Regions from separate parts of the Acidocella aluminiidurans genome, predicted to be linked through region 3. Evidence: predicted binding sites of a transcription regulator. Region 3 holds the regulator's gene; each other region holds the start of a gene.

Evidence for each region. The regulator LexA, encoded in region 3, represses DNA repair genes until DNA is damaged. The targets are predictions, from matches to a motif close to TGTTCTANNTANGTTC.
Region 1: the regulator LexA is predicted to act here: its motif matches at 2,404-2,419, upstream of ACZ46S_RS08805 (putative DNA modification/repair radical SAM protein).
Region 2: the regulator LexA is predicted to act here: its motif matches at 7,475-7,490, upstream of recA (recombinase RecA).

What each region holds. Positions count from the first base shown of each region.
Region 1 is NZ_AP031589.1:1,729,237-1,739,362, reverse strand. Features, by position in the region: gene ACZ46S_RS08820 (mandelate racemase/muconate lactonizing enzyme family protein) at 1-870, opposite strand, end outside; gene ACZ46S_RS08815 (GntR family transcriptional regulator) at 867-1,604, opposite strand; gene ACZ46S_RS08810 (hypothetical protein) at 1,741-2,232, opposite strand; gene ACZ46S_RS08805 (putative DNA modification/repair radical SAM protein) at 2,425-3,636, shown strand; gene ACZ46S_RS08800 (UdgX family uracil-DNA binding protein) at 3,636-5,021, shown strand; gene ACZ46S_RS08795 (LysR substrate-binding domain-containing protein) at 5,173-6,060, opposite strand; gene ACZ46S_RS08790 (SDR family NAD(P)-dependent oxidoreductase) at 6,162-6,923, shown strand; gene ACZ46S_RS08785 (transketolase) at 6,920-7,756, shown strand; gene ACZ46S_RS08780 (transketolase family protein) at 7,753-8,754, shown strand; gene ACZ46S_RS08775 (TRAP transporter substrate-binding protein) at 8,945-9,973, shown strand; gene ACZ46S_RS08770 (TRAP transporter large permease) at 9,973-10,126, shown strand, end outside.
Region 2 is NZ_AP031589.1:943,880-954,005, forward strand. Features, by position in the region: gene ACZ46S_RS04845 (response regulator transcription factor) at 1-194, opposite strand, end outside; gene ACZ46S_RS04850 (NAD(P)/FAD-dependent oxidoreductase) at 352-1,458, opposite strand; gene ACZ46S_RS04855 (alpha/beta fold hydrolase) at 1,455-2,219, opposite strand; gene ACZ46S_RS04860 (hypothetical protein) at 2,288-3,220, shown strand; gene ACZ46S_RS04865 (hypothetical protein) at 3,169-3,600, shown strand; gene ACZ46S_RS04870 (YncE family protein) at 3,495-4,490, shown strand; gene ACZ46S_RS04875 (sterol desaturase family protein) at 4,597-5,562, shown strand; gene ACZ46S_RS04880 (argininosuccinate synthase) at 5,572-6,798, shown strand; gene ACZ46S_RS04885 (GFA family protein) at 6,891-7,319, opposite strand; gene recA (recombinase RecA) at 7,675-8,724, shown strand; gene alaS (alanine--tRNA ligase) at 8,926-10,126, shown strand, end outside.
Region 3 is NZ_AP031589.1:3,300,757-3,310,882, forward strand. Features, by position in the region: gene ACZ46S_RS16250 (anthranilate synthase component II) at 1-218, shown strand, start outside; gene trpD (anthranilate phosphoribosyltransferase) at 215-1,234, shown strand; gene trpC (indole-3-glycerol phosphate synthase TrpC) at 1,231-2,034, shown strand; gene moaC (cyclic pyranopterin monophosphate synthase MoaC) at 2,031-2,501, shown strand; gene ACZ46S_RS16270 (molybdopterin molybdotransferase MoeA) at 2,498-3,697, shown strand; gene lexA (transcriptional repressor LexA) at 3,782-4,489, shown strand; gene ACZ46S_RS16280 (DEAD/DEAH box helicase) at 4,550-6,289, opposite strand; gene ACZ46S_RS16285 (cold-shock protein) at 6,528-7,172, shown strand; gene pncA (bifunctional nicotinamidase/pyrazinamidase) at 7,232-7,861, opposite strand; gene rplK (50S ribosomal protein L11) at 8,018-8,452, shown strand; gene rplA (50S ribosomal protein L1) at 8,456-9,145, shown strand; gene rplJ (50S ribosomal protein L10) at 9,407-9,931, shown strand; gene rplL (50S ribosomal protein L7/L12) at 10,024-10,126, shown strand, end outside.

The DNA of each region.
Region 1 (10,126 bases), 1.6 Mb from region 3:
GCGCGCCACCGGCAGGCAACCGGAAAACCCGCCCCATTTGGCGATGTCCGGCTGCATGACCCGCAAGGCGCGGCAGGCGAGGGCGGCCGCGAAGCTCTCCTGCCCGAGCAGATTCTCCCCCGCCGCCAGGGGGATGCCGGCCAGCCCGGCCAGGCGCAGCCACTCCGCCCAGGGCCGGTCGGCGCGCAGCGGCTCCTCCACCCAGCCCAGCCCGAAGCCGGCCAGATGCGGCAGCATCCGCGCCGCCTCCTCCAGGCTCCAGCCCTGGTTGGCATCCACCATCAGCTTCGCGCTCTCGCCCAGCGCGGCGCGCAGATCCCGCAGATTGCGCAGATCCCGCGCCTGGCCGAACCCGACCTTCAGCTTGAAGGCGGTAAAGCCCGCCTGGCGCTGCGCCAGCGCCGTCTCCACCGCCTGGTCCGGATTGATGCCGCTGGCATAGACCGGAAGGCGCGGATCGCCGCCGCCCAGCAGCCGCCAGAGCGGCTGCCCGGCACGCCGCGCCCGCAGATCCCACAGCGCGATATCCACCCCGGCGATGGCCTGGGCAATCGGCCCCGGCTCGCCGGACTGGATCGCCAGCACCGCGGTCCGCGCGCTCAGATGCGCGAAGACGGCCTCCGGCACGCTCTCCTGGCCGACCGCCAGCGGCGCCAGCACCCGCTCCACCATCCGCGCCCGATACTCGGCGCCGATGGCGGGGAAATTGCACCAGATCTCACCCCAGCCGATGGCGCCCTCCTCATCCTCCACCTCCACGACCACCATCGGCCGGTCAAACATCACCCCGAAGGAGGTGGTCACCGGCGTTTCGATCGGGCAGCGATAGACGAAGGCCCGCAGCGCGGCGATGCGGGGCGTTGCGCTCACGAGACCAGATCCATCTCCAGCTGCACGAGATCGCCGCGATAGATCACCTCGCCCAGATAGATCACCGTGCCATCCGGCGCCGCGAAAACCCGGCGGACATGCGCGACCGGCGCATTCACCCGCAATTTCAGCAAGGCGGCGGCCTCCGGATCGGCGCTGCCGATGGTCAGGGTCTGGTGGGCGCGGGCGATCTCGATATCCGGCATGGCGGCGAGCAGCGGGATCATCAGCTCGCTGCGAAACCGCTCCGGGGCGCGGCGGAAAATCGCCTCGTCGAGATGGATGGAAATCACGCAGTACGGCGTGCCCTCGCGCAGATGCACCCGCATCATATGCACATAATTGGCGGCCGGCTTGCCGTCCGTCTCGGTCAGGTTCGGCGCCGCCTGGCCCTCGGAGATGTTGAGCAGCTGGATCTCGTCGCCCTTCAGCATGGTGACGAGGTCGCGCAGCGTGGTCTGCACTTTCAGCCTGGTCTCGGCGGCCGGGTTGCGCTGCACGAAGGTGCCGCGCCCTTGCCGTGCCACCACCAGCCCTTCGCGCTGCAGCAGCTCGATCGCCTGGCGCACCGTCACCCGGGCCAGGGAAAATTCCTTCGCCAGCTCCTCGGCCGAGGGCAGCCTGTCGCCGGGCTTGAAGATGCCGCGCAGAATGCGCTGGCGCAATAATTCGGAGAGTTGAGCGTAGAGCGGCAGCGGATTGTCGGTGGAGAGAATATTCATCGGCGCGGACATACCCCCATCATCCCGATAATGGTATGAGCGCCGTCCAACATGATGCGGGGCGGCAACCCGTTTGATATATGGTCATCCTATAGACCATACGACTTTAAGCCGCAAGATGCGCGCGGATCGACGCGGCGCAATGGGCTCAGCCCGGCTGGTCGCTGCGCTTCGCCGCCATGGTAAAGCCGGCCAGGGCGGCTTGCATGTCGTTGGCCAGGGTCATATCCGCGCAGGGCAGGCGCCAGACGCCCTCGCCGGCCACCTGCAGCTCCAGCACGATCTGCTGAAACCCGTTCTCCACCAGCGTACGCACCGTGCCGCCTTGCACGCGCGCCGCCGGCACCACCAGGCTGCGCAGCACCTTGCCCTCCGGCATGGCCAGAAACACCAACCCCCGCCCGCCATCCAGCGCCAGCCCGCCGCCACGGGCGAAAAAGCTGGTCTGCGCGGTGAAAGGCTGCGGCGCGGCGGCGAGGGCGGCGTCCAGCCGGGACTGGGTGCGCTGGGTCAGCCGGCCTTTCACCCAGGCGCCAAGGCGCATCCAGGCGCGCGTCGGCATCGAGGCGACGACGCACAGGATCAGCGTCACCGTGATGAAAACCCAATGGAAGGCAATCCAGGCCCAGTAGAAACTCAAATGCCCGCTCCTCGCGCCGCCGCCGGGTGGTCAGCCCCCGGAGGATGACGCGTGGTTAGCGCCATCGGGCGAGGCGGGCAAATCGCCGCGCGACAGGCGCGGAGCGTTTGGGATGAGGCGAGGCTCTCGCCGCGTCCCGGTTCATTCGGAACTTGACGAATGGCGTCTTAAGAACATAACGTGAACGACGCCATGACAGCCTCTCTCGATCCAGTCCTGACCGCGAAACTCCGGATTCTGGCCGATGCGGCGAAATACGATGCCTCCTGCGCTTCCTCCGGGGCGCCGAAACGCGCGGCGGGGAAAAGCGGGCTGGGCTCCACCACCGGGGCCGGCATCTGCCATTCCTACACGCCGGATGGGCGCTGCGTCTCGCTGCTGAAAATCCTGCTGACCAATTACTGCCTGTTCGATTGCGCCTATTGCATCAATCGCCGCTCCTCCAACGTGCCGCGCGCCCGTTTCGCGGTGCGGGAAGTGGTGGATCTCACCTTGGCCTTCTATAAGCGCAACTATATCGAGGGGCTGTTTCTCTCCTCGGGCATCATCCGCTCGCCGGATTATACGATGGAGCAGATGATGCTGGTGGCGAAATCGCTGCGCCAGGATCACGGCTTCGCCGGCTATATCCATCTGAAAGCGATCCCGGAGGCCAATCCCTGGCTGATCGAGCAGGCCGGGCTGTGGGCGGACCGGCTTTCGATCAATCTGGAACTCCCCAACGAAACCAGCCTGGCGCGGCTCGCCCCGGAAAAGCAGGCCCCGGCGATCAGCGCCGCGATGGGGCAGATGCGGCAGCGCATCGTCGAGGCCAAGGCGGAGCGGCGGCGCTTCTCCCCCTCCGGCCAATCCACGCAGATCATCGTCGGCGCGGACACCACGGACGATGCGGCGGTGCTGGCGAAAAGTGCCGCGCTGTACGGCGATTTCAAGCTGCGGCGGATCTATTATTCCGCCTACAGCCCGCACCAGGCGGTCAGCGCCGCGCTGCCGGCAAAGCCGCCGCCCTTGCAACGCGAGAACCGGCTCTACCAGGCGGATTGGCTGCTGCGCTATTACGGCTTCACCGCCACCGAGATCGCCGCCGGCGGCGAGGGCGGGATGCTGGATCTGGAGATCGACCCCAAGCTCGCCTGGGCGCTGAAAAATCGCGGCCAGTTCCCGGTGGATGTGAACAAGGCGCCGCGCGAGATGCTGCTGCGGGTGCCGGGGCTGGGCGCGCGGGCGGTGGAGAAGATCATCGCGGCGCGGCGCGTCTCACGGCTGCGTCTGGCGGATGTGGCGCGGCTCACCTCCGGGCTGAAACGCATGCTGCCCTTCCTGATCACCGAGGATCACCGCCCGGCGCAGACCGACCGGCTGGATCTGCGCCAGCGCCTCGCGGTACAGCCGAGCCTGTTCTGATGCAGACGCGCATCGCCCTGGCGCCAGGGGCGGATCTGCCCGGCTTTCGCGCCGCGGTGCGCGGGCTGGTGGCGCGGGGCGTGAAGCCGCGCGAGGTGTTCTGGGAGACGGGCGCCAGCCTGTTCGGTGACGCGCCGCCCGTGGACGGCCCGGCCTTTAGCCTGCCCCGCGCGGCGGCGGCGCTGATCGGGCTGGTGATCTGCCATCGCGACCCGGCCCGCCATGCGCTGCTCTATGAGATGATCTGGCGGCTGCGCCATGGCGAGCCGCATCTGCTGGAAATGCGCCATGACAAGCTGACCCACCGGCTGGAGATGCTGGCCAAAGCCGTGCGGCGGGATCTGCACAAGATGCACGCTTTTGTGCGCTTCCGCCGGATCGAGGATGAGCAGGGCGAGCGCTTCCTCGCCTGGTTCGAGCCGGATCATTATATTCTGGAGGCAACTTCAGGGTTTTTCGTCAATCGCTTCCGCAGCCTGGTCTGGTCCATCCTCACCCCAGAGGGGACGCTGCGCTGGGACGGCACGCGGCTGGAGATCGGCCCGCCAGGTCAGCGCGGCGATGTGCCGGAAACGGACGCGGTCGAGTCCGGCTGGCTGGATTATTACCAAAGCACCTTCAACCCGGCGCGGCTGAACACCGCGATGATGCAGAAAGAGATGCCCCGCAAATATTGGCGCAATCTGCCCGAGGCGCGGCTGATCCCCGATCTGGTGGCGCAAGCTCCGGCGCGGGTGGAGGAGATGATCGCCCGCGAGGCGGCGATGAGCGCCAAGCGCGACCCGCAAAAAGCGGTGGCGGCGATGGCGGCGCAAAATCCGACGAGTTTATCGGCATTAAACCAGATCATCATGGCCTCGCCGCCTTTCGTGGCCGGCGGCACGCGGGCGGTGCTGGGCGAGGGGATGCTGGACCCCGCCATCGCCTTCATCGGCGAGCAGCCGGGGGATGAGGAGGATGCGCAGGGGCGCTGTTTCGTCGGCCCGGCCGGGCAGCTTCTGGATGCGATGCTGGCGCAGGCCGGGATCAACCGGGCCGATTGCTACATCACCAACGCGGTCAAGCATTTCAAGTTCGAGCAACGTGGCAAAAGGCGCCTGCATCAATCGCCGACCACCGGCGAGATCAAGCATTATCGCTGGTGGCTGCTGAAGGAGCTGGAACTGGTGCGGCCGCGTCTGGTGGTGGCGCTGGGGGCGAGCGCGGCACTGGCGGTGGGCGGCAAGCCTGTTTCCGTCACCCAGACGCGCGGCCCGGCGCAACTGGGCGACTGGCCGGCTTTTGTCACCACCCACCCCTCTTATCTGCTGCGTTTTCCTGATGCGCAGGCGGCATTCCTGCAGGATTTGCGGGCGGTGAAGCGTCTGGCGCAAATCCACGCTTAAATTTGCAAAAGTTTTTTGGTGCCGCTTTTTTTCAAAAAAGCGGCGAAAACGCTGGGGCATAGGCAACGCCGTCGTCATCACCCCGAAATGTTTTTCGCAGCTTTTTGAAAAAAGCTGCACCAAAAACTTTTATAAATTCAGGTTCAAATTTTCAGCCTGTCTCAACCTCCGCCAGCGCCGAATTCAGCCAGTTCAGAAAAATCCTGATCATCGGCGCGCTTTTGCGTCGCGTCGGATAGACGAAATGATGCCCGACATAGGTGATGCTGCGCGAACATCCGGCCAAAGGCGCCACCAGCTTGCCGGTGGCCAGCTCCTTGCCCGCCAGCAAGGTCGATTCCAGCGCCACACCATGCCCTTCCACCGCCGCCGCGATCGCCAGGAAGCTGCGGTCGAAGCGCAAGCCGCGCAGCGGCGGGGCGGGCAGGCCGTTGCCGGCGAACCAGTCCGGCCAGCGCACCTGCTTATTGTCGCTCTGGATCAGCGTCTGCTCCGCGAGATCCGCGATGCTGGTGATCCGCCCGGCGAGATGCGGGGCGCAAAGCGGCGTCACCGTCTCCGGCCCGAGCGGGATCATCTCCACCCCCGGCAGCGTCACCGGGCCGTAGGTGATGTCGGCGTCGAACTCATCGGCGGTGAAGCGGGTATAATCGGTGCCGGCGGCCAGCCGCACCTCGATGCCAGGATGCGCGTTGAGGAAATGCGGCAGGCGCGGCGCCAGGAACTGCGCGGCGAAGCTCGGCGCGCAATGCAGCCGCAGCGAGGCCGGGGTACGGCGCGAGACCGTCTCCAGCCCCCGGCGCAGCTCCTCGAAGCCGCGCTCCACCGCGCGCATCAGCGCCGCCCCCTCCATGCTCAGCTCCACCGCCCGGGTGCGGCGGATGAACAGCTTCACCCCCAGCGCCGCTTCGAGATTGCGGATAGCGTGGCTCACCGCGCTGGGGGTGAAGCCCAGCTCATCCGCCGCGGCGGTGAAAGAGCCCAGCCGCCCGGCGGATTCGAAGGCACGCAGCGCCGGAAGCGGGATTTTATTGAGCATGGTATGGTTGAACCAAATTCATCCATGGATGTAAAGTTCGCGTTTGTCGGCGGCCCCGCATCGGCGCAGCTTCAGCCTTACAAAACCAAATTGGAGGAACCATGCTGCTCAGCGGCAAGACGGCGATCATCTCGGGCGCGGCCAGCAAGGCCGGCATCGGCCTGGCCACGGCGCGGCTTTTCGCCAGCCAGGGCGCGCGGATCGCGATTCTCGACCTCAACGAGGCCGCCGCCGCCGAAGCGGCCGCCAGCCTGCCGGCCGTGCCGCAAGGCGCGCATCTGGGTGTCGCCTGCGACGTGACGGATGCGCAAGCCTGCCAGGCGGCCGCCAAGCGCGTGCTGGAGGTGTTCGGCCAGGCCGACATCCTCATCAATAATGCCGGCATCACCCAGCCCTTGAAGCTGATGGAGATTGGCGGGGAGAATTGGCAGAAGGTGATGGATGTGAACCTCACCGGCGTGCTCTATCTCAGCCAGGCCTTCATCCCGCATATGCGTGAGCGCCAGCAGGGCTCCATCGCCTGCATGTCCTCGGTCTCCGCGCAGCGCGGCGGCGGCATTTTCGGCGGCCCGCATTATTCCGCCGCCAAGGCCGGTGTGCTCGGCCTGGCCAAGGCGATGGCGCGCGAGCTGGGGCCGGATGGCATCCGCGTCAACAGCGTCACCCCCGGCCTGATCCAGACCGAGATCACCGGCGGCAAGCTGACGGATCAGATGCGCACCGACATTCTGAAAGGCATCCCGCTCAACCGTCTGGGCGAGGCCAAGGATGTGGCCGGGGCCTTCCTGTTCCTGGCTTCCGATATCTCTTCCTACATCACCGGGGCGGTGATCGACGTTAACGGCGGGATGCTCATCCATTGAACCAGATCTCCAATGTTTCCCTGCCCACGCGCGCCTGGCGCATCCGGCGCAATGCGCTGCGGATGGGCGAGGTGCAGGGCCAGGGCTATATCGCCCAGGCGCTCGGCATCGCCGATGTGCTGGCGGTGGCCTATTTCCACGCCCTCACCTACCGCCCGGAAGACCCGGACTGGGAAGGGCGCGACCGTTTCCTGCTCTCCATCGGCCATTACGCCATCGCCCTCTACGCGGCGCTGATCGAGGCCGGGGTGATCCCCGAGGATGAGCTGGAAACCTACGGCACCGATGATAGCCGCCTGCCGATGTCCGGCATGGCCGCCTACACGCCGGGGATGGAGATCACCGGCGGCTCGCTGGGCCATGGGCTCGGCATCGCGGTCGGTTTCTGCCTTGGGCTGAAGCGGAAGAATTCCAAAAACTTCGTCTATAATCTGTTCTCGGATGGCGAGCTGAATGAAGGCTCGACCTGGGAGGCGGCGATGGCGGCCAGCCATTGGAAGCTGGATAATCTGATCGCCATCGTCGATGTGAACGACCAGCAGGCCGATGGCCCGTCCTCCGCCATGTCCAGCCGCGAGCCGCTGCATGACCGCTTCACCGCCTTTGGCTGGCATGTCGAGCGCGTGGATGGCAACGATATCGACGCGGTGGTGAAAGCCTTCGATGCGGCGCGCAATCTTGCCGAACCGAAACCGCGTATCATCATCTGCGACACCAAGATGGCGAAAGGGGTGAAATTCCTCGAAGACCGCGAGATGAACCATTTCCTGCGGGTGGATGCGCATGAATGGCAACTCGCGCTCGAAATTCTGGATCAGGGGAAGCCCGCATGAGCAGCACCACCGAAGCGCCGAAGAAGCGCCTCACCACCTCGGCGATGATCGCCTCGCTGGCCGCCCCCGGCCAGCGCACCAAGCCGGCCCCGTTCGGCAATGCGCTCACCGCCCTGGCCGCACAAAACCAGGATATTGTCGGCCTCTCCGCCGATCTCGCGAAATACACCGATCTGCATATTTTCGCGAAGGCCTATCCGGAGCGTTTCTACCAGATGGGCATGGCCGAGCAGCTCTTGATGAGCACCGCCGCCGGGCTGGCGCGCGAAGGCGCGATCCCGTTCGCCACCACCTATGCGGTGTTCGCCGCGCGCCGCGCCTATGATTTCATCTGCCTCGCCATTGCCGAGGAAAAGCTCAACGTCAAAATCGTCTGCGCGCTGCCCGGCCTGACCACCGGCTATGGCCCGAGCCATCAGGCGACGGAGGACATCGCCATCTTCCGCGGCTGCCCCAACCTCACCATCATCGATCCGTGCGACGCGCATGAGATCGAGCAGGCGGTGCCGGCGATCGCGGAACATCAAGGCCCGGTCTATATGCGTCTGCTGCGCGGCAATGTGCCGCTGGTGCTGGACGAGTACGGCTATAAATTCCAGATCGGCAAGGCGGCCTTGCTGCGCGACGGCGCCGAGGCGCTGGTGATCTCTTCGGGCTTCCTGACCATGCGCGCGCTGGAAGCCGCCGATCTGCTGGCCAAGGACCGGGTGGGGGCGGCGGTGCTGCATGTGCCGACGATCAAGCCGCTGGATGAGGCGAAAATTCTGGAAGAGGCCGCCAAGCCCGGCCGTATCGTGGTTGTTGCTGAAAACCACAGCATTGTCGGCGGGCTGGGCGAGGCGGTGGCGGGGCTGTTGCTGCGCAATGGCATCAATCCGGTCTTCCGCCAGATCGCGTTGCCGGATGAATTCCTCGATGCCGGCGCGCTGCCGACGCTGCATGAACGCTACGGCATTTCCGCCGAGGCGGTGGCGCGGCAGATCAAGGGCTGGCTGTAACCCTCTCGCGCGGCCCGGTCTGTCCAACCGGCCGCACTTGGCCGGGGCCTCCCATTCGGCGGGAGGCCCCGGATTTCATCCAACCGGGCGCTGTCGCAGCCTTGGCAGAATTCGATTTTCGATCCAAGAGTTTTAAAAAACACAAGTCTCAACAAACACAAAAACCGAGCGACCACTGGAGGACGCAGACATGACGAAGACCAATAACGCGCTCAAGCTCACCCGCCGCACCGCTCTGGCCGGTGCCGCCGCGCTGCCGCTGTTCGGCATTCTCACCCGCCGCGCCCAGGCCGCCGAATTCACCTACAAGATGGCCACCGGCCAGGCCCCCTCGCACCCGGTGAACAAGCGCGCCCAGGAGGCGATCGACCGCATCGCCAAGAACAGCAATGGCCGCATCAAGATCGACCTCTTCCCCGCCGCCCAGCTCGGCACCGATGCGCAGCTGATCTCGCAGGTGCGCATCGGCGGCGTGCAGTTCATCAACATGGCCTCCTCCGTGCTGGCCACCTATGTCCCCGCCGCCGGCGTGGTGAATACCGGCTTCGCCTTCAACGGCTATGACCAGGTCTGGCAGGCGATGGATGGGGCTCTGGGCAAATATATCGGCCAGTCGATCGACCGGGCCGGGCTGACCATGATCGGCCGCAGCTGGGATAATGGTTTCCGCCAGATCACCACCTCGACCAAGCCGATCAAATCCCCAGAGGATCTGAAGAATTTCAAGATCCGCGTGCCCCCCGCGCCGATCCTCACCTCGCTGTTCGCGGCCCTGGGCGCCAGCCCGACGCCGATCGATTTCTCCGAGGTCTATACCGCGCTGCAGACGCATCTGGTCGATGGCCAGGAAAACCCGCTGCCGATCATCGCCACCGCCAAGCTCTATGAGGTGCAGAAATATTGCAGCCTCACCGGCCATGTCTGGGATGGCTATCTCATCCTCGGCAACCCGGCGGCGCTGAACAGGCTACCGGCGGATATGAAGGCGATGGTGATCCATGAATTCGACCAGGCCGGCAAGGATGAACGCGCGGACATCGCCGCGCTGAGCAAATCGCTGCAGGCCGACATGACCGCCAAGGGGCTGCAATTCGTCGATGTCGACAAGGCGAATTTCCGCGCCGCCCTGGCCAAGACCGATTTCTACCCGCACTGGAAGGCCAAGTTCGGCGACCAGGCCTGGTCCTTGCTGGAGAGCGTGTCCGGGAAACTGGGCTGATGTCGGCCAGCGCCATGAAGATGGGACAGCACGCGCCGGCCAGCCATATCGAAGCCGAAGCCGAGATCGGCCATCATCTGCTGCGCAAGGCGGACCGGCTGCTCGGCTGGGTCATCGATATTCCCTGCGCAATGCTGGTCCTGGCGGAAGTGG
Region 2 (10,126 bases), 1.3 Mb from region 3:
GAGAGCAGCACCAGACCGTCCTCTTTCTCCGGCAGCATGCGGTCCAGAATGATCACGTCAAACGTCTCCCGCGCCGCACGCTCGCGGCCGGCCTGGGCGGATTCGGCGTGAATCACATTATGCCCAGCCTCACGCATGCCTTTGAGCACGAAGGAGACGACGTTCTTGTCGTCCTCAATGAATAATATCCGCAAAGCTAGCCCCTTTACGCCAGTGCCCCAAAGATTTGTCTTTGCACTAGATATCGGAAGCATGACGCGCAATTCAAGTTTACCAGGCATCGCGCTCAGCCCACCGGCCCGGCCATGCGGTGATGGCCGTATGAAACGCCTTGCGGCCTTGCAACCAATTTCAGCGAAAGCGCATCGGGTCGATCTGCGGGATCACCACCCCGGCCGGCCCAGGATCCTCATGCCGGACCATGGCGGCGATCAACGCCGAGGCCGCCGGCGCGGTCTGGATGCCATAGCCGCCCTGCCCCACCGCCCAGAAAAACCCGTCCACCGCCTTGTCATAGCCAAAGGCCAGCGAGCGGTCCGGGGTGAAGGTGCGCAGGCCCGCCCAGCTATGCTCGATGCGCTTCACCGGAATATCCAGCGCCTGCTGCATGCGGTCGATGCCAATGGCGATGTCCAGCTCGTCCGGCTGCACGTCATGCGGCACATCCGGGGTTTCATCGCAGGGTGTGACCATCAGCTTGGCGCGCGCTTCCGGCCTGGCATACCAATCATGGGCGGCGGACTGCACCAGCGGCCAGTGCGCGACCTGGTGCGGGCCAGGGTCGATGATGGCGGCGGTGCGCCGGCAGGGAACAAGGCCGAGCGGGGCGAGGCCGGCGATTTTGCCCACCTCATCGCCCCAGGCCCCGGCGGCATTCACCACGATAGGCGCGGTGATGGTGAGCCCGCCGGAGGTCTCCACCGCCCAGAGACCGCTCTTGCGCGCGATCCGCCCGGCACGGTTGCGAAGCAGCAGCTGCCCGCCACCCTGGCGCATCCGGCGCAGATAATATTGGTGCAGCCCGGCCACATCCATGTCGAACCCGTCCGACTCCAGCCCGGCGCGAGTGGCGTAGCCCTCGATCAGCGCCGGGCAGAGCGCCTTGGCCTTCGACAGGGGGATTTCCTCGATGCCGAGATCCTGGGCGATCAGCTCATCCAGCTGCCGGCCCTGCGCGGGCGGGGCGAGATAGAGGATGGCGCGGTCCACCGCCAGCCGGTCGGTGCCGATATCGGCGGGCGGGGATTTGTAGAAATCCCGCGACAGGCCGGTGAGCACGCGCACCGCGGGCGGGCCGTAATTGCGGATCCAGATCGCCGCCGAGCGGCCGGTGGTATGGAAGCCCGCCTGCTCCTCGGCCTCCACCAGCGCCACCTTATGGGTGGCGATGAGATTGGCGGCGATGGAGGCGCCGACCATGCCGGCGCCGATGACGATGGCATCGAAATCCTGGCTCATGCCGCGAAGAATTCCTGCAGCGCGGCGATCACCTGCTCGGGCTTGTCGGCATGCAGCCAGTGCGCGGCGCCTTGGATGCGGGTGATCTCGGCGCGGGGGAAGCGCTGGCGGATCGCCGCGTCATAATCCGGGCGGACATAGTCCGATTCCGCGCCGCACAGAAACAAAGCCGGGCCGTGATAGGGGGTGGCGCCCGGCGGATCATCCCAGCGGAACAGGTTTTTCATATTGGCGCCGATCTCCTCCAGCCCGACGCGCCAGCGCGGGGCGCTGCCCAGCACCAGATTGTTGAGCAGGAAGGCGCGCATCGGCGGGGCCTTGACGCTGGCGGCGAGCGCCTGGTCGGCCTCGCCTCGGGAGAGGCCGGGGGTGAGCGGGATGGCCCGCATCGCCTCGACAAAGCCTGAATAATCATGGTTGTAGCTGACCGGGGCAATATCCATCACCGCCAGCCGCTCGACCAGATCGGGCGATTGCAGGGCCAGCATCATCGCCGTCTTGCCGCCCATGGAATGGCCGCAGAGCCGCACCCGGGAGAGGCCGAGGCTGGAGAGGGTTTCCGCCACGTCCCGCGCCATGATGGCGTAATTCATCTCAGGCCCGCGCGGGCTGTCGCCATGGTTGCGCAGATCCAGCGCGAAGACGCGGTAATGCGCGGAAAAGGCCCGGGTGAGCACGCCGAGATTGCGGGCGGCGCCGAACAGGCCATGCAGCAGCACCAGCGGCGAGCCGTCGCCGGCCTCGGAAACGTTTAATTTCATGGGCATCATCTTTGGCGCATCGGGAAGAAATCACAAGCGCGGTGGGTTCAAATGGGCTATGACGAGCCATGCTGCAATTCCTGGTTGTGGTTTCTGCGTTGCCGCTCGTGCTGCTGGCCCTGGCGCGGCCGCGCGAGGCGGTGATGCTGTGGGTGCTGGCGCTGGCCACCGCGCCGGATGGCTGGCTGAGTGCCGCCACCGGCAGCCTGGAGGCGACGGCGGGGCTGCTCAAGCTCTATGGCTTGCTGGTGCTGGCCGGAGCACTCTGGCGCTACGGGCCACGGCGGGATGTGGGCAATCCGTCCCTGGCGTTTCTGCTGATGTTCTGCGTCGGGCTGATCCATGGGCTGCATCCGGGGCTGAGCCTGGAGGCCTCGGCGCGGTCGCTGATCGGCTCCGCCGCGCCGTTTTTGTTCGGCTTTGTCCGCCAGGATGAGGGCTTCGCCCGAACCGCCTGCCGGGCGGTGATGATCGCCCCGCTCTGCGCCGTGGGGGTTGCGGCGATGCTGGCGCTGGCGGGGCTGGACCGGTTCTACACGCTGGAGCTGGGGGCGCTGCGGCTGGGCGGGGATGGGCAGCCGCCCTTTCTGGCCGGGGCGGCGCTGGTGGGGCTTTATGCCGGGGTGCTGGAGCTGGCGGTACGGCCGCGCCGGGCCGTGGCGCTGCTGACGGGGATCAATTTCACCCTCATCCTGCTCACCGGGGCGCGCTCGCCGTTGGTTTTGGGCGGCCTCGTCCTGGCGGCGTTGCTGGCCCAGCGCGGCTGCCTGCGGGCTTTCGCCCTGGCCGGGGCGCTGGCCGCGCTGGTGGCGCTCTGTTTCAGCCAGCTCGATTTTCTGCGCGTCATCGACATGACGCAGCTTGGCCTGGCGTCCAACTTGTCCAACCGCACGCTGGTCTGGCCCTATTTCTGGACCGCCATCACCCAGTCTCCCTGGGTCGGCTGGGGGTGGGGGCGGGCAAGATCATCATTCCGCTCAGCGCGCCGCTGGCCAGGCTGATCGGCACCAACGCCGCGCATGATGAATATCTGCGCATCGGCACCGAGGGCGGGGTGCTGGGGCTGGGGCTGCTGCTCGGGCTGATGCTGCTGTGGGTGGGGCGCGGCACGGCGCGGCTGCCGGCCCGGCAGGCCTGGCTGATGCGGTTGATTTTCATTGCATTCGCCGTGCAATCCCTGACCGACAACACCCTGATCGCGGGGACCGCCTCGGCGTTCTTCTTGTGGGTAAGCGCTATCTTCGCAAACGCACAAAACGGGTCTACAGGGGCTGCATGCTCACACGCCGCACCGCCATCGCCCTGCCCGCCGCCCTGCCCCTCGCCCTCGCCGGGGCTGCTCCGGCCCTGGCGGCAACGCCCCCCCTCGCCTTCGTCCTGAACTCCGCCGCCGGCTCGGTCAGCCTCATCGACATGGCGAGCCGCCAGGTGGTGGGGACGGAGCCGGCCTATCGCGAGCCCAGCCATTGGTGCCTGACCCCCGACCGCGGCCAGCTTTTCATCTGCGATGCCTCGGGCAACGCGATTTTCATCTTCGACCCGATCACCGGCGCGCCGCTGGGCCGCAAGCGCATCGCCGACCCGTATCAGCTCGGCTACACGCCGGATAACAAATATCTGATGGTCAACGCGCTGCGGCTGGATTTCGTGGATGTCTATGACGGCGCCACGCTGCGGCTGGTGAAGCGCTTCAAGCCCGGGCGCTGGCCGAGCCATCTGGATTTCTCGCCGGACAGCCGCTGGTCCTTCAACTCCATGCAGAATTCCAACACGCTGGTCTCCTTCGACCTCACCAGCATGACTGAGCGCTGGGCGGTGACGGTGGGCGAGACGCCGGCGGGCGTGCTCTGGCATCGCGGCAAGGTGCTGTGCTGCATCATGGGCGGGCGCGGCTTTGTCGAGGTCGATCCGGTGAGCGGGCAGATCACCCGGCGGGTCGTCACCGGCGATGGCGCGCATAATATCTTCCTGGATACCAGGAAGCAGATCCTCTACGTCTCCAATCGCGGCCCGGGGCGGACCGGCCTCACCGCACTGGACCCGGTCAGCTTCCAGATCCTGCGCCAATATGAGATCCCTGGCGGGCCGGACGATATCGGCATCGATCCGGAGGGGAATATCTGGATCTGCCTGCGCTATGCGGAATCGGTGGCGATCCTCGATCCGGTGAGCGGCAATTACAGCTCCATCCCGGTCGGGCGCTCGCCGCATGGCATCTTCCTCAACACCATGCTGCGCCAGAAAGGCCGGATCACCGCCGAGCGGATCTGAGCGCTTGCATTTAAGCCTTTGTAACAACGGCTTTTGCCCTCTCGCTTTTTGCGGCGGGCGGGCGCTATAAAGGCTGGTTGCCGCCAGTCCTGCATGGGGTTTGGGTATGGGTCTCGATCGTCTCTTCTCCAACATCGCCGGCTATATGGACCAGTATCTGGTGCTGCCCGTGCTGTTCCGGCTGCATTGGATGGCCTGGGACGATCTCGCCTTCGATTGGTGCCTGATCTGCGTCTACGGGATGTTCGCGGTGCTGGTGACCTACGCGGTCTGCCTGCCGCTGGAGGCCTGGCGGCCGGTGGAGCGCTGGCCGGACAACAAGGCGGTGTGGGTGGATGTGTTCTACACCTTCCTCAACCGCGTCGGCGTCACCCCCATCGTCACCTTCGTGCTGTTCTATCAGGTGCAGACCTGGTCCACCGGGCTGCTGGTCGAGCATGGCTTCATCCCGCCCACACTGGACAGTCTGGTGCCCGGCCTGTTCGGGCACCCGCTGATCACCTTCCTGGTCTATGCGCTGATCCTGGATTGCGCCGATTACTGGCGCCACCGCCTCTCCCATTCCTTCCGCTGGTGGTACGCGCTGCACGCGCTGCACCACGCGCAGACGCAGATGAGCTTCTGGTCCGACGACCGCAACCATCTGCTGGACGATGTGATCAGCTTCTTCTGGTTCTTCGCCATCGGGCTGCTCATCGGCATCCCGCCGCTGCAATTCCCGCTGCTGCTGATGGCGATGAAATTCATCGAAAGCCTCAGCCACGCCAATATACGCGCCTCCTTCGGGCCGCTGGAATGGGTGTTCGTCTCGCCGCGCTTTCACCGCTTCCATCATGGGCTGCGCGCCGCCGGGCGGCATAGCTGCAATTACGCCTCGGTGTTCGCGGTCTGGGACATCATCTTCCGCACCGCCGATTTCCGCGACGAATATCTGCCCACCGGCGATGCCCGCGCCCCCGCGGCGCTGGTTTCCGGCTCCTACCTCGCCCAGCAGGCGACCGGGCTGAAATTATTCTGGCAGGCCCTGGGAAAGAGCTGGGCAAGCCTTGGCATCGGCCGCGCCGCGTCATAAGCAGCCAGCATGGAACAGAAAGTCAAAAAGGTCGTCCTGGCTTATTCCGGCGGGCTGGACACCTCGGTCATTCTTCGCTGGCTGCAGAACACCTATAAGTGCGAGGTGGTGACCTTCACCGCCGATCTCGGCCAGGGCGAGGAGCTGGAGCCGGCCCGCAAGAAGGCGGAGATGTTCGGCATCAAGGAGATCTTCATCGAGGATCTGCGCGAGACCTTCGTGAAGGATTTCGTGTTCCCGATGTTCCGCGCCAATGCGCTGTATGAGGGCCAGTATCTGCTGGGCACCTCCATCGCCCGGCCGCTGATCGCCCAGCGCCAGATCGAGATCGCCGAGATGGTGGGGGCGGATGCCGTCGCCCATGGCGCCACCGGCAAGGGCAATGACCAGGTCCGCTTCGAGCTTGGCTATTACGCGCTGAACCCGAATATCCGCGTCATCGCCCCCTGGCGCGAATGGGAGCTGACCTCGCGCACCAGGCTGCTGGAATATGCCGAGGCGAACCAGATCCCCATTGCCAAGGATAAGCGCGGCGAGGCGCCGTTCTCCGTGGATGCGAACCTGCTGCACTCCTCCTCCGAGGGCAAGGTGCTGGAAGACCCGGCGGTGGGGCCGGATGAGATCGTGTATCAGCGCACCATCTCCCCGGAAGCCGCTCCTGATCAGGTCACCGAGATCACCATCGCGTTCAATAATGGCGATGCGGTGGGGATCAATGGCGAGGCGCTCTCCCCGGCCACCATCCTCACCCGCCTTAACGAATACGGCAAAGCCAATGGCATCGGCCGGCTGGATCTGGTGGAGAACCGTTTCGTCGGCATGAAGTCCCGCGGCGTGTACGAAACCCCGGGCGGCACCATTCTGCTCGCGGCCCATCGCGGCATAGAGAGCATCACGCTGGACCGTGAGGCCGGGCACCTGAAGGACAGCATCATGCCGCGCTATGCGGAGCTGATCTATAACGGCTTCTGGTTCTCGCCGGAGCGCCGGATGCTGCAGGCGCTGATCGATACGTCGCAGGCTTCCGTGACCGGCACGGTGCGGCTGAAGCTCTATAAGGGCAATGTGATCGTCACCGGGCGGGAGAGCCCGAATTCGCTCTATAATACCCGCATGGTGACGTTCGAGGACGATGCCGGGGCGTATAACCAGCAGGATGCGGCGGGTTTCATCAAGCTCAACGCGCTGCGGCTGCGGCTGGGGGCGTCCATCGGCCGCCGCGGCGGGAGTTTATAAAAGTTTTTGGGGGTGTGGGGTGTTTTTACAAAAACACCCCAATTCTTCGCCGCTTTTTTGAAAAAAAGCGGCACCAAAAAACTTTTGCTCTTTTATTCCGGCGCCGTTTCGCCGCTGCCGCCCAGTTCGGCGGGAAAATCCTTCAGCTTGGGCAAGCCGTCCTTCATCGGCAGCACCGTCTCGGCATAGTTCACATGCACGCCGGGCTTGAACTCCAGCGTCGGCAAGGTGGCCGCGAACACATCCACCAGCCCAAAGCCCGGATGCGCCGTCATCAGATGCCCGCCGCATTGGCGGCAATATTGCCGATGACTGGCCTCGGTTTTGGCGTAGGTGGCCACCTCGCTCGCGCCCTTGGTCACCTTCACCGCCTCGGGCTTCCATAGCGTAAACGCATTCACCGGCCCGCCCGACCAGGAGCGGCAGGAGCGGCAATGGCAATAGCCCATCGCCTCCGGATCACCGCTCACGGTCAGCTCCACCGCCCCGCAAAAACACGCACCTTGATAAGTCTGGCTCATTTTTCCTCGCCTTGTTGCTTTTGGATGGCTCAGCATGGCGAGACGCGCTGTGCCGTCAAACCCTGTCCCGGAATGGATCAAAGACGCGGCTGAGTCGAAGTTTCCAATATGTTCTAATCACATTACGTATCTGCAATATTTTCTCCAGAATTATCGAACAAAATACGAACAAATTATTAACGGATATGTTGCTAATTTGTTCTCGCCATGCCAGGATGCGATTCAACGATTCCCTATGGCAAGATCAGGAAAACACGCTATGGTTGCATCCACCACAAGCAAAAAAGCTCGTTTGACAGAAATCGAGTCGATGTTGGACGCTCCGGAGGCACCTTTCATGGCGACAGTGACGACGATGGCAAAACCCGATCTCGAAAAAAACAAGGCGCTCGACGCCGCGATGGCGCAGATTGAGCGCGCCTTCGGCAAAGGCTCCATCATGCGCATGGGCGCCAAGGGCGGCAATGAGGCGATCGAGGTGATCTCCTCTGGCTCGCTCGGGCTGGATCTGGCGCTGGGCATTGGCGGCCTGCCGCGCGGCCGCGTGATCGAGGTTTACGGCCCGGAAAGCTCGGGCAAGACCACCCTGGCGCTGCATGCCGTGGCCGAGGCGCAAAAGCGTGGCGGTGTCTGCGCCTTTGTGGATGCCGAGCACGCGCTTGACCCGGTCTATGCCCGCAAGCTCGGCGTGGATGTGGATAATCTGCTGATTTCGCAGCCCGATACCGGCGAGCAGGGTCTGGAAATCGCCGATACGCTGGTGCGCTCCGGCTCGATCGACGTGCTGGTGATCGACTCCGTCGCCGCGCTGGTGCCGCGCGCGGAGTTGGAAGGTGAGATGGGTGATAGCCATGTCGGCCTGCATGCGCGGCTGATGAGCCAGGCGCTGCGCAAGATTACCGGCTCGGTGGCGCGCTCCAACACCACTTTGATCTTCCTGAACCAGATCCGTCTGAAAATCGGCGTGATGTTCGGCAATCCGGAGACGACGACCGGCGGCAACGCGCTGAAATTCTATTCCTCCATCCGCATGGAAATCCGCCGCACCGGCTCGATCAAGGAGCGCGACGAGGTGACGGGCAACCATGTCCGGGTGAAAGTGGTGAAGAACAAGCTCGCCCCGCCCTTCCGGCAGGTGGAGTTCGACATCATGTTCGGCGAGGGGATTTCCAAATCCGGCGAGCTGGTGGATCTCGGGGTGAAGGCCGGGGTGGTGGAGAAATCCGGCGCCTGGTTCTCGTACGACAGCCAGCGGATTGGCCAGGGGCGGGAGAATGCCAAGCAGTTCCTGCGCGACAATCCGAAAGTGGCCGAAAGCATCGAGAAGAAGATCCGCGATCAGTCTTCGACGCTGGGCGAGGCGCTGATGGCCGCCGATGGCGGCGAGGACAGCGCTGAGGATTAAACGTTTTTGGGGGTTGAAGGGGCGTTTTTTCAAAAACGCCCCTTCGTGACGAAAGGCCGGATCGCCCCTTTGGGGGCGTCCGGCCTTTCGTCTCTTCGCGCCCTTTTTGAAAAAAGGGCGCCCCCAAAAACTTTTGCCCTTTTTGCGCCCGGCCGGCGGGCGGGCTTGGCGAAAACCCGTCCGCCTTGTAATCCAGCCCACATGGTCACCAGCAACGATATCCGCGCCACCTTCCTCAATTATTTTGGCCGCAACGGCCACCAGATCGTGCCTTCCGCACCTCTGGTGCCGCGCAACGATCCCACCCTGCTCTTTACCAACGCAGGCATGGTGCCGTTCAAGAACGTGTTCACCGGCCAGGAAAAGCGCCCCTATAGCCGCGCCACCTCCTCGCAGAAATGCGTGCGCGCCGGCGGCAAGCATAATGATCTGGATAATGTGGGCTATACCGCCCGCCACCACACCTTCTTTGAGATGCTGGGGAATTTCTCCTTCGGCGATTATTTCAAGGAACAGGCCATCCTGCATGCCTGGACGCTGCTGACCAAGGATTTCGGGCTGGATAAGGATAAGCTGCTGGTCACCGTGTATCATACGGATGACGAGGCGGCGGGGCTCTGGTCCAAGATCGCCGGGCTGCCGGATCAACGCATCATCCGCATCCCCACTGACGATAATTTCTGGCGCATGGGCGATACCGGCCCCTGCGGCCCCTGCTCCGAGATTTTCTACGATCACGGCCCCTCCATCCCCGGCGGCCCGCCCGGCTCCCCGGATGAGGATGGCGACCGGTTCATCGAGATCTGGAACCTCGTGTTCATGCAGTATGAGGAAGGGGCGAATGGCCGCGTCGATTTGCCCCGCCCCTCCATCGATACCGGCATGGGGCTGGAGCGCTTCGCCGCCATCCTGCAAGGCAAGCACGATAATTACGACACGGACACGCTGCGCGCCCTGATCCTGGCCTCCGCCGAGGCGACCGGCCAGGACCCGGACGGAGCGTTTCGCATCAGCCATCGCGTGGTGGCGGACCATCTGCGCTCCTCCTGCTTCCTGATCGCCGATGGCGTGCTGCCCTCCAATGAAGGCCGCGGCTATGTGCTGCGCCGGATCATGCGCCGCGCCATGCGCCATGCCCACATGATGGGCGCCAAGGAGCCTCTGATGTACCGGCTGGTGCCGGCGCTGACCCGCCAGATGGGCCAGGCCTTCCCGGAGCTGAACCAGGCCGAGGCGCTGATCACCGAGACGCTGCAGCTGGAGGAAAACCGTTTCCGCGCTTTGCTGGACCGCGGCATCTCGCTGCTGAAGAGCGAGAGCGAGGGGCTGGCCCAAGGCGCCGCCCTGCCCGGCGCCGTCGCCTTCAAGCTCTACGACACTTACGGCTTCCCGCTGGATCTGA
Region 3 (10,126 bases):
CCCGTTATCATTCGCTGATCGTACAGCAGGCGACCTTGCCCAGCGTGCTGGTGCCCACGGCCCGCACTGAAGACGGCATTATCATGGGATTGCGCCACGCGGAGCTGCCGATTTATGGCGTGCAGTTTCATCCGGAGAGTATCGCGACCTCGAACGGGCATGATATTCTGCGCAACTTCCTGCATCTCGCAGGGGTGAAGGTTCCGGTTGCTGCGTGAATAGTTCGCTGAAACCGGTGCTGGCGCGCCTCGGTAAGGGCGAAAGCTTGACCGTGTCTGAGGCCGAAGAGGCATTCGGCGTGGTCATGGATGGGCAGGCCACGCCCGCCCAGATCGGCGGGATGCTGATGGCCATGCGTGCACGCGGCGAAACGGTAGCGGAGCTGACCGGCGCGGTCACGGCGATGCGAAAGCGTATGGCCACGATCGAAGCGCCGGCGGATGCCATGGATGTTTGCGGCACAGGCGGGGACGGCGCCGCCAGCCTCAATATTTCCACCGCGACGACATTTGTCCTGGCGGCGTGCGATGTGCCTGTCGCCAAGCACGGCAATAAGGCGTTGTCCTCGCGCTCAGGCGCCGCGGATGTGTTGATGGCGCTTGGTGTTGCGATCGAGCCGCCCATTGACCGGTTATCGGCGGTGCTGCGCGAGGTTGGGTGCGTCTTTCTGTTCGCGCCGCGCCATCACCCCGCGCTGCGGCACGCTGCCCCGGTTCGGGTGGAGCTTGGCACCCGAACCTTGTTCAACCTGACCGGCCCGATGGCCAATCCGGCCGGCGTGCGGCGCCAGTTGATGGGGGTGTATGACCCGTTTTGGTTGCGCCCGGTAGCGGAAACGCTACGTGATCTTGGCACGGAAGCCGCCTGGATCGTGCATGGCGCCGGCATGGATGAACTCGTGCTCGACGATGTGAATCAGGTGGTCTCGCTGAAGGCCAATGAGATCAGGGAATTCGGGGTAACGGCCGCGGATGCGGGCCTTGCCGCAGCACCGGCCTCTGCCTTGAAAGGCGGAGACGCGGCCTATAATGCGGCGGCTTTACTGGCTTTGTTGCGGGGCCAAGCAGGCGCGTATCGTGACACGGTGTTGTTGAATAGCGCTGCCGCGCTGATTGTGGCGGGCCGGGTGGAAACACTGCCCCAAGGGGTCGAGCTGGCGGCGCAGGCGATAGATCGAGGTGACGCTTTGGCTGTTCTGGAACGGTTGAAGCGGGTCTCCGGAGAGCAGGCATGAATATTGTAATCGACGATGTGCTGGCGAAAATCTGCGCGGATAAACGCGCTGAAGTTGCCGAGCGCCAGGGGCGCAGGCCGCTTGATGAGTTGAAGGCCGAGGTCAGGGACGCCGACAAGACGCGTGGCTTCGGCCGGGCTTTGATGGATAAGGCCGCGCAGGACCAGGCCGGACTGATCGCGGAGATCAAGAAGGCCTCGCCCTCGGGCGGTTTGATCCGCCCGGATTTCGAGCCCGCCTCGCTGGCGCGGGCCTACGCGGCGGCCGGCGCGACCTGCCTTTCCGTTCTGACCGACGAAAAATACTTCCAAGGCCAGACCGCGCATCTGGAGGCGGCCCGCGCGGCTGTTTCCCTGCCCGTCATTCGCAAGGATTTCATGCTGGATGAATGGCAGGTCTATGAGAGCCGGGTCATGGGGGCGGATTGCATTCTGCTGATCATGGCGGCGCTTGAGGACGATCAGGCCCGCGATCTGGAAGGGCTCGCCCGGGCTCTGGATATGGATGTTCTGGCGGAAGTCCATAATGAGGAAGAGATGGAGCGCGCGCTTCTGCTGCAGACGCCCTTGATCGGTATCAATAACCGCAATCTGAAGACCATGGTGACGGATATTGCGACAACCGAGCAGCTTTCGAGCCTCTGCCCGCCGAATAAATTCATGATCTCCGAGTCTGGCATCAAGACCAACCAGGATGTCGAAAGGCTGCGGAAAGTCTGTGTGCAGGGGTTCCTCGTCGGAGAATCACTGATGCGCCAGGACGACCTGGAGGCAGCCGTGCACGCGCTTCTAGGCCATTGAGCCAGCTCACCCATATCGGCGCTGACGGCTCGGCGCGCATGGTGGATGTCTCGGCCAAGGCCGTGACGCTTCGCGAGGCGCAGGCCAAGGGGCGGGTGGTGATGCGGCCCGAGACCGTCAGCTTGATCCGCGACAATCAGGCTGAAAAAGGCGATGTCCTCGCGGCGGCGCGAATCGCCGGGATTATGGCGGCAAAGAAAACCGGAGAGCTGATCCCGCTCTGCCATCCGCTGCCACTCGATGCAATCAGCATTGACCTAATCCTGGAGCAGGATTCGGTCGAGATCGTCGCCACGGCCCGGACAACGGCACGCACCGGCATTGAAATGGAAGCCCTGACCGCCGTCAGTCTTGCGGCTTTGACCATCTATGACATGGTCAAGGCCGCGGATAAGACGATGCGGATCGAGGCGATTCGGCTGACGCGAAAGACTGGCGGCAAGAGCGGAGATTTTTCGGCACCATGATCAGTGTCGAGGAGGCGCGCGCCCGGATTGTCGCCGATTTAAAGCCCGTGGCCGTTGAAATGGTCGGGCTGGCACAGGCCTATGAACGCGTGCTGGCGCGCCCGGTCATCTCCCGGCTGACTGTGCCGCCTGGTGATGTTTCGGCCATGGACGGGTATGCAGTGCGTGCTGCTGACACTGAGCTTGGCAAGCCGCTCCGGCTGACCGGTGAAGCGCCGGCTGGGCACCCGTTCGCGGGTGAGGTTGGACCGGGGGAGGCGGTTCGGATCTTTACCGGAAGCACGATCCCCAACGGTGCGGATACCGTTTTGATCCAGGAGAACGCCTCCGTCGCGGCGGATTTGGTGGAGCCTGCAGCAAGCGTGCGCGTTGGGCTCCACATCCGCCGTAAGGGCCAGGATATACAAGCCGGTGACGAGGTCTTGCCGGCGGCGGCGCGGCTGTCTGTGCGGGATATCGGACTGGCTGCCGCGGCGGGGCATCCCTGGCTGGCTGTTCACCGGCGCCCGCGCATCGCGATCCTCTGCACCGGGGACGAAATTGCCCTGCCGGGTGAGCCGCTTCCCGCCGGGGGGATCGCCAACTCCAACGCCCTGATGCTGAGCGCCTTCGTTGCAGCCCATGGCGGCGAGCCGCTGGTTTTGCCGATTGCGCGTGATGCTGTTGGCGAGGTTGCGCAGGCGGCGTTAGCTGCCAAAGGAGCCGATCTGTTGCTGACCACAGGTGGGGCGAGTGTCGGTGCCTATGATCTGGTTAGGCAAGGGCTGTCCCAGCACGGTTTTGCGCTGGATTTCTGGAAAATCGCGATGCGCCCCGGCAAGCCCCTGATATTTGGCAGACTCGGTGAGTTGCCTGTGTTGGGGCTGCCCGGCAACCCCGTGTCCGCTTATGTCTGCGCGGTGTTGTTTTTACGCGCCGCCATCGAGGCGCTGTGTGGTTTGCCCGCTGAACCGCCGCGCTTTGAAAGCATGCGATTGGCGGCGCCGATGCGGGCCAATGATATGCGGGAAGACTATGTTCGGGCGGTGATCGCTAAGACCGCGGACGGCGAAATGCGGGTAACACCGCTGCCGGTACAGGATTCAGGAATGCTGCGTGCCTTGGCGCGGTCCAACGCGCTGATCCGCCGTGTGCCGTTTTCACCGGCCGCCCAGCTGGATCATTACGTGGAGATCCTGCGCTTGGATCATTCGTAACGCTTGACGCGAAAACGAGAACTAAACTAGAACATCACCTTGTTGTTGCTTTGTTCCAGAAGCTTTAAAATTCGGAGATGTTCAATGCTGACGCCGAAACAGCATGAATTGCTGTTATTCATCGACCGGCATCTGCGCGAGACCGGATGCAGCCCCAGCTTCGAGGAAATGAAGGAGGCTTTGGATCTCCGTTCAAAATCCGGAATCCATCGGTTGATTTCCGCCCTGGAAGAACGTGGGTTCCTGCGCCGCCACAAGCACAGGGCGAGAGCCCTGGAAGTGGTGCGGCTGCCGCAGGATATAACGCCGAGCAAGGCGCAGGCGCATGGTTTTGCGCCCAACGTGATTCAAGGACATTTTGGAACTCGCGGGCTGTCGCAGCAAGATGAGCTGGAGAGTTTTGAACCTTCCGCGATTTCTCTGCCGCTTTACGGTAAAATCGCCGCAGGCCTGCCGATCGAAGCCTTGCGCGATAATGAAGAGACGATCGAAATCCCGCTCTCCATGCTTGGCGCCGGGGAGCATTTCGCATTGACCGTCGAAGGCGATTCGATGATCGAAGCGGGAATTCTGGACGGTGATACAGTGATCATCCGGCGCGGCGATACGGCTGAAAACGGGCAGATTATCGTCGCGTTGGTCGATGATCACGAGGTGACGCTGAAGCGTCTGCGCCGGAAAGGGCAGTCCATTGCGCTGGAGCCAGCCAATATCCGGTATGAAACGAGAATTTTCCCGGCTGAACGTGTCCGTGTTCAAGGTCGCCTGATCGCGCTGATGCGGCAATATTAAGCGTGTGCCGCAGAGCCTGATTGGCTGATCCGATCCCTTTCGAGGCCGGATCAGCTGCAATCAATGGCGAGACGCTTTATTCTGCCGCCGGCGCTGTTGCTCGCTGAGCTTGCCGCCAGGTTTTGGCGCATATGGCTTCGGAGCCGCTTTCGTCTTGAAATCGCCGCGTTCGGAAAACTGCGTGCGAGCGCGTGAGGGGCTGCTCGGCGGGGCGGCGGGCTCGATCCGCGCCTCGGTCTGGGCGTTCGCCGCATTGGCAAAGGCGCTCGCGGCATGGGCCGCAATTTCGAACTTGGTCTCGCGCTCAAAAATGCGAATGGCACCGATCTCTTGTTTACTGACGCCCCCCGCCTTGCAGATCAGCGGCACCAGCCAGCGCGGATCGGCATTTTGTTTGCGGCCAAGGGCCACGCGAAACCAAGTGCCCTCGCTCACCGGGCCATGGGATGCCTTGCCGGTATGCGGCGCGCGGGCGGGGCGCTGGGCTTCGGGCGGCAGGATCGTAACGTTCGCCGCGCGTGGCAGATGGGCCTGGGCCAGTTTCACGAAAGCCGCAGCGATGATTTCCGGTGAACTCCGGGCCAGAAGCTTCTGGCCGAGCTCAAGCTCGATTTCGCCGGGTGTTTCTTGCAGCTGCGGATTGTTCAGGAGGCGTATCTCATCCTTTGCACGGATGTCCTCCGGCGTCGGCGGGTCAACCCAGACAGCCTGGGCATTTGCCTCCCGCAAGAGCAATTCCGCCCGGCGCCGCCGCGCAGGCGGGACGAGCAGGACGGAAACCCCCTTGCGCCCTGCGCGCCCGGTACGGCCGGAACGATGCAGGAACGTTGCCTTATTGGTGGGAAGGTCCGCGTGAATGACCAGGTCGAGATCCGGCAAATCCAACCCACGCGCGGCGACATCGGTTGCGATACAGACCTGTGCGCGCCCGTCACGCAGCGCTGACAAGGCGGCGTTACGCTCAGCCTGGGATAGTTCTCCCGACAAGGCGGCCGCAGTGAAACCCCGTGCGACGAGGTTGGCGTGAAGCGTGCGCACAGTATCCCGGGTGGCGCAGAAAACCAGCGCCCGGCTATCCTGCGCTCTTAGTATATTGACGAGGGCCGCTTCGAGTTCGTGGCCGGCAACGCGGACGGCCCGGTATTCGATATCGGCATGAGGCTGGTTGGCGGCGACGGTGTCGATACGCAGCGCATTTTGCTGATAGGTTCGGGCAAGTGCGGCGATGTCGCGCGCGATTGTGGCTGAAAACAGCAAGGTGCGGCGAGAGGCCGGCGCCGTGCTGAGAATGAATTCGAGTTCTTCCCGGAACCCGAGATCGAGCATTTCGTCGGCCTCGTCGAGCACGACGGCTTCCAGCTCGTCGAGGCGCAGATTGCCGCGTTCGATATGGTCTTTCAGGCGGCCGGGCGTGCCAACCACGAAATGGCATCCGCCGGCCAAGAGGCGCGCCTCGCGTCGTGCGTCCATGCCGCCGACGCAGGACAGGATCCGCGCGCCAGTGAATTCGTAAAGCCAGGTCAATTCGGCGTGAACCTGCAGCGCAAGCTCACGGGTGGGGGCGATTACAAGCACCAGAGGCGCATGCGTGGCTGGCATCGACGCGGCCTCGCCGAGGATACCACCCGCTAAAGCAAGGCCGAATGCGACGGTCTTCCCGGAGCCAGTTTGAGCGGATACAAGCAAGTCCCGCCCGTCAGCTTCCGGCGTGAGGACTGCGCTTTGTACGGAGGTAGGGTCGGCATAGCCGCGCTGAGCGAGAGCTTTTGCGAGGCTGGGATTGGTGTCGGGGAAGGGCATGAGCGGCTCATAGGGGCTAGGGCGCCAGGCAACAAGCGGTGGATTAGCCGTGCAGCCGTGCAGCGGCGCATATTCATGCGCACTTGGGTCGAGAATCGTAAAAATGGCAGCTATTTTAGCTGAATTGCTTGCGATGGAGCAGCATTTCGGGATTGAAGGCCGCCACAGCGTGGCCTATGCTGCTGTTGCTTGGCTAGAGCCCGGTGCCCCGAAAGTCTTTTAGAGGACAGTTTTTATAGTGCGACCCCCGAAGAATGACCGCCAGCGGCAGAGCCGCCGCCGTGGTTTCGACGACGATAATTTTTATGGTAACGCTCCTTCATTCCCGCCGTCTTTCTCGGGGTTTGGGGCGCAATCATCTGCCCCTGAAGCAAAGGCCACTGTGAAGTGGTATAATGCTGAAAAGGGGTTTGGTTTCGTCGAGATGGCAGATGGGTCCGGCGACGTGTTTCTTCATGCCAACTCGCTTCAGAGTGCCGGTTTCCAGTCCGTTACCCCTGGTTCTGTGCTGCAGATCCGTGTGGGGCAGGGGCAGAAGGGCCGTCAGGTCAATCAGGTTATTTCCGTGACCGAGGGTGAGGCCCCGCCGCCGCGTGCCCCGGGCGGCTTCGGTGGTGGCGGCTTTGACCGTCCCCGCGCGCCGCGTCCACCCCGTCAGCAGGCCTCCGGTCCCGCTGTTGAGATGGCTGGTATTGTGAAATGGTACAATGCCACCAAGGGCTTCGGCTTCATCAGCCCGGAAGCTGGCGGTAAGGACGTGTTTGTCCATGCCACAGCGCTTGAGGCAGCCGGCCTTTCGCCGCTGCAAGAGGGCCAGGCGGTTAAGATGAGTGTGGTGCAAGGCTCCAAAGGGCCGGAAGTTTCCGCAATCATCGTCGACTAACCGGCGAATTTCCGTGAAAAACCCCGCTTCTGCGGGGTTTTTTACGTTTTGAGGGGCGATTAGTGTGGCTGCAAGATGTCTTGGCTCTTGGCCAGCTTGACGCCTGCCGTTTGCATGGCCGCGCGGGCCTTCGCGCTCGAGCCTTGTAAATCTATCGCCCGGCACGCATCCTCAACAACGCAAACCTCGAAGCCTGCCTGGGCTGCGTCCTCGGCCGTCCAACGCACGCAGAAATCGAAGGCCAAGCCACATATATATAAGTGTGTGATGCTCCGCTCCCGCAGGTAGCCGGCAAGGCCGGTGGGTGTGGCGCGATCCGCTTCCAGAAAGCCCGAATAGCTGTCGATTGAAGAATGGCTGCCCTTTCGAAGGATCAGACCCGCATGCGGGATGTCGAGCCCAGGCACGAGCGCGGCGCCCGACGTCCCCATGACGCAATGGGTGGGCCATAGGATTTGTTGGCCATAAGGCAACTGAATTGTATCAAATGCGGCCTTCCCTGGGTGGTTGGCGGCGAAGGAGGTGTGGTCCGCCGGATGCCAGTCCTGGGTGAGCACAACTTCGTCGAAGTGCCGCGCCAGGCTGTTGATCAAAGGCGCAATCTCATTGCCTCCAGGGACGGCAAGCGCGCCGCCGGGACAGAAATCATTTTGCAGGTCGATGACCAGAAGGGCCGCTTTTTTTTGCATGGCTTATATTATCGGGAAAACGCGAGCGGGTGCTAGACAGTGCGATGCGGTTGCGTTAAGGCTCCGCCCCTCGGAACGTGGGAGGCTTGGATAGGTGTGTCCGGCTGCTTGAACCGCGGTCCAATGGCGCAAGCCATAGGATGAAAGGAGCCAGAAATGGCTAAGAAAGTTGTCGGCTATATCAAGCTGCAGATCCCTGCAGGCAAGGCGAACCCGTCGCCGCCGGTGGGTCCCGCGCTCGGCCAGCGTGGTCTGAATATCATGCAGTTCGTCAAGGAATTCAATGCGGCGACGCAGCAGATGGAGCCCGGCATGCCGGTTCCGGTGGTGATCACCGCCTTCGCTGACCGCACCTTCTCCTTCATCATGAAGACTCCGCCCAACACCTACTTCCTGAAGAAGGCGGCGGGCATCGACAAGGGCACCACGACCCCCGGCAAGGGCGCGGCCGTGGGCAAGGTGACGACCGCGCAGCTGCGCGAGATCGCCGCGACCAAGATGAAGGACATGAACGCGAACGATGTTGACGGCGCTGTGCGCATGCTGGCGGGCTCCGCTCGCTCCATGGGCCTGACCGTGGTGGAGGGCTAAACGATGGCCAAAGATAAGCGTCTGAACGCTGCCCGCGAGACGGTTGAGCGCAACAAGCTGTACGCCCTGACCGATGCGGTGTCGCTGGCGAAAAAGAATGCCACCGCGAAGTTCGACGAGACCATTGAGATCTCGCTGAACTTGGGCATTGATCCGCGTCACGCCGACCAGATGGTCCGTGGCTTGATCTCGCTGCCGAACGGCACCGGCAAGACTCTGCGCGTGGGCGTGTTCGCCCGCGGCCCGAAGGCCGAAGAGGCGCTGGCCGCTGGCGCCGACGTGGTGGGTGCTGACGATCTGGCCGAGAAGGTCCAGGCTGGCGACATTCAGTTCGACCGCTGCATCGCGACCCCGGACATGATGGGCGTTGTGGGTAAGCTCGGTAAAATCCTCGGCCCGCGTGGCCTGATGCCGAACCCGAAGCTGGGCACCGTGACCATGGATGTGAAGGGCGCGATCACCGCCGCCAAGTCCGGTCAGGTCGAGTTCCGTGCTGAGAAGGCTGGTATCATCCATGCCGGTATCGGCAAGGCGAGCTTCGAGGCGGAAAAGCTGGTTGAGAACGCCAAGGCGTTGATCGACGCCGTGCAAAAGGCGAAGCCGACCGGCGCCAAGGGTACCTATCTGCAGAAGGTGGCGCTGTCCTCGACGATGGGCCCCGGTGTGCGCGTGGACGTGTCCACCGTCGCCTAAGGTTTTTTGAGAATACGCTTCGGCCGCTAGGCCGGAGCGGGCAGGGGCCGCGAGGCTCCCGACCTGTCCAAGACCGTATGTATCCTCGGATTTAATGGGGGTTCCCCGCAAACGGTAGAGAGGTGCCAGATGTTTCGCTTCGGCGGGGCTTTGGTGGTTCTGACATAGGACAGGCGAAAGTGACCGGGATGGTCCCGGTTGCTTGGGTAACCTGGGTGGTGAGGCGGCAACGCCAAGCTGCCCGTCAAGTTGGAGACGGATGTGGATCGCATAGAGAAGCGTGAATTCGTCGCTGAACTGTCTGCGGTGTTCGCGGATACGTCCATGGTTGTCGTCACCCGGAATGACGGGATGACGGTGGCTGATGTGACCAATCTGCGCCGCAAGATGCGTGAGGCGGGGGTGAGCTTCAAGGTTGCGAAAAATCGTCTGGCCCTTCTTGCTCTTGAAGGAACCCGGTTCGACGGTATCGCGCCCCTGCTGAAGGGGCCGACCGCGCTGGCATGGTCTGCTGACCCTGTTGCCGCGGCCAAGGTTGCCGTCGACTTCGCCAAGACCAATGACAAGTTTGTTCTGTTGGGCGGCGCCCTCGGCAATCAGGTTCTGAATGTCGATGGTGTCAAGGCGCTCTCCGAGCTGCCGTCCCTGGACAGCCTGCGTGCCAAGCTCCTGGGGCTTATCCAAGCCCCGGCGACCAAGGTGGCCGGCGTTCTGCAGGCTCCGGCCGGACAACTTGCGCGGGTCTTCGCGGCGTATGCCGATTCCCAGAAGAGCGAGGCGGCCTAAGGTTTTCGCCCGCTTGTCGCTTTTTCGCGGGGCCGCGCGGTGCGGCCTTGCATTGAACCAAACAAAGCCTATCTTATCGAAGGATTATTCTAATGGCTGACCTGAACGCGCTCGTTGAAGAGCTGTCGAAGCTGACCGTCCTGGAGGCCGCTGAGCTCTCCAAGCTGCTCGAAGAGAAGTGGGGCGTTTCCGCTG